DNA from 3 places in the Nonomuraea sp. NPDC059194 genome. Region 3 is predicted to be linked to each of the others. Evidence: riboswitches for the same ligand, from Rfam matches in the RefSeq annotation. Region 3 holds a riboswitch; each other region holds the start of a gene.
What was found. Region 3 has a riboswitch for cyclic di-AMP ahead of ACFXJ8_RS07775 (CHAP domain-containing protein). Riboswitches for the same ligand answer to the same signal wherever they lie in the genome.

Region 1 (2,255 bases), on a different contig from region 3:
TCGCGGAGGACCCGAAGTGAAGCGCACCATCGCGCACCTGGCCGACGGCCGAGAGCTGATCTACTTCGATCGGCGCGACGACGCCGACAGGAGCGCGATCGACGAGCGCGAGCTGCCGCCCAGGCCGGTCGCCTCCGAGCTGCGCTACGACCCGCTCACCGAGGAGTGGGTGGCGATGGCGGGCCACCGGCAGACCCGCACCTTCCTGCCTCCGGCCGACGAGTGCCCGCTGTGCCCGTCCAGGCCCGGCATGCTCACCGAGATCCCGGCCGCCGAGTACGACGTGGTCGTCTTCGAGAACAGGTTCCCCAGCTTCTCCACCAACCTGGGCTCCTACACCGACCCCGGCGGCCTGAGCGAGGTGCGCCCCGGCGTCGGCCGCTGCGAGGTGGTCTGCTTCACCTCCGACCACGACTCCTCCTTCTCCGCGCTCTCCGACGACCAGGTGGCGCTGGTCATGGAGGCGTGGGCCGACCGTACGGCCGAGCTGTCGGCCATCCCCGGCGTGGAGCAGGTGTTCTGCTTCGAGAACAGGGGCGCGGAGATCGGCATCACGCTGGGGCACCCGCACGGCCAGATCTACGCCTACCCCTACGTCACCCCCCGCACCCAACGGCACTTGGCGGCCGCGGCCAAGCGGCCGAACCTCTTCGCCGACGTGCTGGCCGCCGAGCGCGCGGGCGAGCGGGTGGTCGCCGGCAACGAGTTCTGGACCGCGTTCGTCCCCGCCGCCGCCCGCTACCCGTTCGAGGTCCACCTCTACCCGCACCGCCAGGTGCCCGACCTGGCCGCCCTCACCCAGGAGGAGCGCGCCGCCTTTGGCCCCGTCTACACCCGGGTGCTGCGGGCGCTGGACGGCCTGTTCGGCGTGGTCATGCCGTACGTGGCGGCCTGGCACCAATCCCCCGTACGGCAGGGCCGTGACCTGGCCTATCTCCACATGGAGCTGTTCAGCATCCGACGGGCCCCGCAGAAGCTGAAGTACCTGGCGGGTTCGGAGTCGGCGATGGGCGCGTTCGTCAGCGACGTGCTGCCCGAGGAAGCCGCGCGCCTACTTCGATCACAGGTAGATCACTAATTTGTCTCCGCATGGAGTCGCATTACCGGACATTTACCACTAACATCCCTTTTGTCGGCTTTCACGCCGGTCACATTGCCTAATCCTGGGCGCGTTGCCCAGGAGCCGGGGACCCACCAAGAACCTGGGGTGAATCCACGTCTGTGGTAGGGCCGCACCTCCCGCCCGAACCCGTCAGCTAACCCGGCCGGCAGACGGAGAGGATCGTTCGTGGCGTCCCCCACGTCCCGTTTCGCATGCGGCGCGCTTGCCGCACTGTCCCTCATCATCGCTTCCGCGAACGCGGCATCGGCTGCCCCCAAGCCGTCCGAGCCCACGTTGCGGGCCGAGCTCAAGCAGCTCAACACCAAGGTCGACAAGCTCATCGAGCGCTACAACGCCAAGCGGGTCTCGCTGGCCAAGGCGCAGAAAGCCGCCAAGGCAGCCCAGGAGCGGCTGGCGGCGGTCGAGCAGACCCTCGTCAAGGCCGAGGCCGAAGCCTCCAAGATCACTGAGTTGCGTTACCAGGCCAGCACCCCCGACCTGCCGACGCTGCTCTACACCCCCGACCTCAACTCCGCCGCCCTGCTCGAGCAGATGAGCGCCGAGCAGGACGCCGTGGTCAAGAACGTCACCGCGGCCCGCGACGCCAAGAAGCAGGCCGCGGCCGAGGCGACCACGCTCGCCGACCGGATCGAGACGGAGACCGCCCAGGTCGCCGACGACCGGAAGGAGGCCGAGGGCATGATCAAGGACATCGAGAAGAAGCTTGACAAGCTCGTGCCGACCGGGACCGGGCGCAAGGCCGACGGGAGCTGGGCACCCGAACTCCCGACGGGCTCGGAGAACATCACGCCGCGGACCGAACTCATGCGCGACACGATCAAGAAGACGTTCGCGATGCCGTTCACGGTGGGCTGCTACAGGTCGGGCGGCAGCGGCGAGCATCCGCTCGGGCGCGCCTGTGACTTCATGTTGAGCTCGGGCGGCTCGAGGCCGACGGAAGCCAACAGGACGCTCGGCGACCAGGTCGCCGCGTGGGCGATCAAGAACCAGAGCCGCCTGGGCATCAAGTACGTGATCTGGCAGCAGCGGATCAACAGCGGCAGCGGCTGGCGGGCGATGTCCGACCGCGGCAGCGTTACCGCCAACCACTACGACCATGTGCACATCTCGATGAACTGATGCTGCTTGTGCT
Region 2 (2,255 bases), on a different contig from region 3:
GCTTAAGCTCCTCGACGGGCGTTCCTCCGCTCCCTGTACGTGGATTTCATCCGCGACAGCCGCTCCACACGGTCCTGTTCCTCATCGCAGCATGTGCACTGGTAGTCCAGCTCTAGCCGGTCCAGGACTTCTGTCCCGTACTCGGCGACCATGAACTCCACCATGCCGCGATGCAGGCGCGCCAGTCTGTGACGCCGTCTTCCGTACCGGGAGAAGTACTCGTCGACAGCGGTCACAGTCTCCGCGTTCAAGGTCACATTCGCTCCTCTGGCGGCAGGACGGATTCGGTGGGACACCGATCTCTACTCTCATCCGGATCTACAAGGTATGACCTGTCCTCGCTCGAGGCCGACCACCATCTCCCCCAGGAAGTAGGCCCCGCACCGTCAACAACTACCTCTCCGCGCGAGCCCGGGTAGCCGAGGTACCACTGTCCGCGTCGGCAGCCTGACCATGAGTGGCGACCACCGCGGCTCGCAGGAGCGCACCGTGTTCTTCGGCCACGCGCCCACTCGAAGGGGGGCCGTGCGTCCGGTTCGACGCCGTGCGGCACCCACTGCGGGCGGGGCCGGAGGCGGCCCGACGAGGTCGCCCTGGCCATGGAGGCCCATGTACGGCGGGCTTGGCGATCCGTGGCCGTTTTACTTATCCGGATTTTGCTTTTTGAGCGGTCCTTTATTAGGGTCCGGCGTTACCGGATGGTTATCGGCCTTCACTGGGAGGGCTGCCACCGGCCGCCGAGTTCCCGCCCAGCGGGGAGCCGGGGACCCAGCCTTCTGGGGTGAATCCGCGACCCCGAGCAGAGTGCGGCCTGCTCGAAATCCAGCGGTAGGGCATCTCCTGGCCCGAACCCGTCAGCTAACCCGGTAGGCGTCCCAAGGAGAGGACCCACCTCTTGTACAAGCTGTTCACAATGCCGCACAAGAAAGCCCGGCTGGTAGGCGCGTGCGTCGCGGCAGCGGCGCTGGTCTGGGCCACCCCCGCCATGGCCACCGCCGAAACCAAGCCGTACGGCGTGGACGTCTCCAACCACGACCAGGGCTTCGACTGGGGTGCCGACGGGCTGTCGTTCGGCATCGCCAAGGCCAGCGAGGGCACCTCGTTCGCCGACGCCACGTTCGCCCGCAACTGGGCCGAGATCAAGAAGAACGGGCTCGTTCGCGGCGCCTACCACTTCGGCCGTCCCGGCGCCGATCCGGTACGGCAGGCCGACCGGTTCCTCGACGTCGTCAAGAAGCAGGGGCTGGATAACGGCGACCTGCTCATCCTGGACCTGGAGGTGACCGACGGGCGTTCGGCCAAGGAGGTCAACGCCTGGGCCAAGCGGTGGCTGGAGCGCGTCAGGGCCGCGACCGGGGTCAAGCCGATCTTCTACAGTTCGTGGTCGTTCGCCCAGCGGCACGGCGACGGGCTGGGCGACTACCCGCTCTGGGTCGCCCACTACGGCAAGGCGAAGGGCGAGGTCAGCGCGCCGAAGCCATGGAAGGAGTGGGCGATCCACCAGTACGCGTCCACGGATCACGACCACAACGTCGCCAGCCTCTCCCCCATGGGGCTGCGCGATCTGGGCTTCCACAAGCGGGCCTAGGTCGGAGGTGAGGGCCGGGTCAACCGATCGGTTGACCCGGCCCTCAGCTTTTCGATCCCGACAAGCCCACCAATCACCCGATGTCGCGACATATCGCCATTCCTACGATGGGTCGTGGAGGGAACACCCCCGCACGGCGGGGCCGCGACCACCGCACTGGCCGCGGCCCCGCATCCCCTCGTCCCCCCGGGCGGTGTTCCCCCGCGACGTCCCCCATTACCGCGCGGTGAACCGGCGACGGCCCTCCGGGATGTGCTCCAGAGGGGGCCGCGGCGCCCACCCCGGCGCGGCACGGCGAGCCCGCGAGACCGCGAGACCGTGTGACCGCGAGTCCGACGCCGCGACCTGGGACCGCGTGACCGCGAGTCCGTGTGACCGCGAGACCGCGAGACCGCGAGACCGCGAGACCGCGAGACCGCGAGACCGACGCCGCAACCTGGGACCACGTCCGTGACCGCGAGATCGACGCCGCGCCCCAGGGCGGGGGGCTCAGGTCAGGGCGTACATGCGGATCGCCACCACGTCCTCGCTCGCCTCGCGGGCCAGCCCGACGAACACGGTCTCGGCGAGCCAGCGGTGGGCCGGTGCGTCGGTGCGGAAGGTCGGCGACGTGCGGTAGTAGACGCCGGCCGAGGCCACCTGGAGGTCGCCGTCGAACTGGTCGGGG
Region 3 (2,255 bases):
CGCGGTTATGGTTCGTACCCGGCTGTATCGCAACGGCGTGCTGCGCGCTCACGGCTTCCCCATCGCCGACGTCTCCGACCACCTTTCCGACACGGCGGCGACAGTCTGGTTCGACCTGTGCTCTCCCACCCCTGCCGACCTGGCGGTGATCGCCGAAGAGCTCGGCCTGCACGCCCTGGCCGTCGAGGACGTCCTGCACGATCGCCAGCGGCCCAAGCTCGACGTCTACGACAGCCACCTGTTCCTCAGCGTCTACGGCGTGCGCCTGAACCCGGAGACCGGCCGGCTGGCCATCAGCGAGATCGACATCTTCGTCACCCGCAACGCGCTGGTGACCGTCCGCTCCGACGACGGCGTCGACATCGACCAGGTGGCCAAACGCTGGGACGCCAACGCCGGTCTGGCCGGTCACGGAGTCGGCTTCCTGCTGCACGGCCTGCTCGACTACATCGTCGACGGCCACTTCGAGATCGTCCAGGACCTCGACGAGCGCGTCGAAGGTCTCGAAGACTCGCTGTTCACCGACGACGGCGCGACCAGGTCGCTCCAGCGGCACACGTTCGAGCTGCGCAAGGACATGGTCGCCTTCCGCCGCGTGGTGCTCCCGATGCGGGAGGTGCTCAACGCCCTGCTGCGCCGCGACCTCCACGTGGTCGACGCGGCAATGACCCCGTACTACCAGGACGTCTACGACCACGTGCTGCGCGTCAGCGAGTGGATCGACTCGCTGCGGGACCTGATCGGCAACATCCGCGAGACCTCCCTGTCCCAGCAGGGCTTCCAGCTCAACACCATCATGAAGCGCGTCACCAGCTGGGCGGCGATCATCGCCGTGCCCACCGCGATCACCGGCTTCTACGGCCAGAACGTGCCCTATCCCGGTGCCGAACAGCCGATCGGGTTCTGGACGTCGACAGCCATGATCGTGGGCGTCTCCGCCGCACTGATCGCCGTCTTCCGCAAGCGCGACTGGCTGTAGCCGACCGCCTCGAGGAGCCGGCGTAAAGGCGACGCCAAGGTAAAGAATTCCGTTGCGGATCCCCTATGCCGCAGGGGATTGCGCGCCCGCGGCCGGGACAACACTTGCACCGCTCTATACGTTTCGCTTACGTTGAGGGCACTCAAGGCGCACATCAGGCGTGCCACTGCACGCCGCCCGCGCCCTCAATATTGCCGAGACCGCGCATCTGCATGGACGTCACCTACATGAACGTCGATTCCGCAGACCGGCGCGGCCGCCGAATCCGCGATGGTCGCGGAACCGGGGACCCAATCTCCCTTGGGGTGAATCGGAACGCCCGTCGCAGATGGCGTCCGTAGGGCACTTCCACGCCCGAACCCGTCAGCTAACCCGGTAGGCGGCATGGAAGCTAGGAGCAAATTCCCGTATGTTCAAGCACGTTCTTCGTCGTTCCGTCGTGTCCGCGAACCTTCCCCGTCTTGCCGTCGGCCTGACCGTCGCGGCCGGAGCGATGTTCGCGAACGTTCACTCCTTCGGTGACGACCACGCGGCGCGGGCGCAGGCAGCAGCCCGCCCGCAGCAAGTGTCCGCGGCCCAGAAGCCCGCTCAGGTGAACGCGGCCTCCCTGCTGAAGGTGGCGGAGTCGCAGGTGGGTGTGGCCGAGAACGCCGCCGGTGGCGGCACCCCCTTCCACCGCTGGTACATGTCGTCCCAGCGCGCGGCCGAGACCGTGAACCGCGACGGTGGCAGCATCCGCGCCTACGCCAACGCGCCGTGGTGCGCGATGTTCGTCTCCTGGGTCGGCGAGAAGAGCGGCCTGCGGCCCACGGTCGGCTGGGACGCCTACACCGTCACCTTCGCCAAGTGGTTCAAGGCCAACAAGCGCTGGGGCACCAAGTCCACGCCCGGCGCGGTCGTCTTCTTCTCCTGGAAGGGCGGCAAGGACCTCGACGACATCCAGCACGTCGGTTTCGTCGAGAAGGACAACGGCGACGGCACGATCAGCACCATCGAGGGCAACACCGGCAACGGCAAGGTGGAGCAGCGCGTCCGTCCGAAGTCGCAGGTCGTCGGCTACGGCTACCCCGACTACAAGGCCTGAGCCCCGACGGGGTGCCAGCCGCCCGGCGCGATGCGGGCGGCACCCTCGGGCCACGTCCCCTTCTCGTACGGCTCGGGCGCGCCGTCGAAGGCCAGGATGTCCTGGACGATGCGCCACGACTCCTCCACCAGGTCGAACCTGACGAAATGCCGGGCATCCCCCGCGAGCGCGTCCTTCAGCACCTGCTCGTAG

Region 1: another riboswitch for cyclic di-AMP. It lies ahead of ACFXJ8_RS21325 (coiled-coil domain-containing protein); the one in region 3 lies ahead of ACFXJ8_RS07775 (CHAP domain-containing protein).
Region 2: another riboswitch for cyclic di-AMP. It lies ahead of ACFXJ8_RS23955 (glycoside hydrolase family 25 protein); the one in region 3 lies ahead of ACFXJ8_RS07775 (CHAP domain-containing protein).

What each region holds. Positions count from the first base shown of each region.
Region 1 covers NZ_JBHZBH010000017.1:27,895-30,149, forward strand. Annotated here, with positions in the region: gene ACFXJ8_RS21315 (DeoR/GlpR family DNA-binding transcription regulator) at 1-20, shown strand, start outside; gene galT (galactose-1-phosphate uridylyltransferase) at 17-1,078, shown strand; cyclic di-AMP (ydaO/yuaA leader) riboswitch at 1,145-1,285, shown strand; gene ACFXJ8_RS21325 (coiled-coil domain-containing protein) at 1,289-2,242, shown strand.
Region 2 covers NZ_JBHZBH010000020.1:58,658-60,912, forward strand. Annotated here, with positions in the region: gene ACFXJ8_RS23950 (hypothetical protein) at 3-257, opposite strand; cyclic di-AMP (ydaO/yuaA leader) riboswitch at 726-888, shown strand; gene ACFXJ8_RS23955 (glycoside hydrolase family 25 protein) at 914-1,588, shown strand; gene ACFXJ8_RS23960 (DUF3237 domain-containing protein) at 2,078-2,255, opposite strand, start outside.
Region 3 covers NZ_JBHZBH010000004.1:112,881-115,135, forward strand. Annotated here, with positions in the region: gene ACFXJ8_RS07770 (magnesium transporter CorA family protein) at 8-979, shown strand; cyclic di-AMP (ydaO/yuaA leader) riboswitch at 1,227-1,376, shown strand; gene ACFXJ8_RS07775 (CHAP domain-containing protein) at 1,419-2,063, shown strand; gene zwf (glucose-6-phosphate dehydrogenase) at 2,051-2,255, opposite strand, start outside.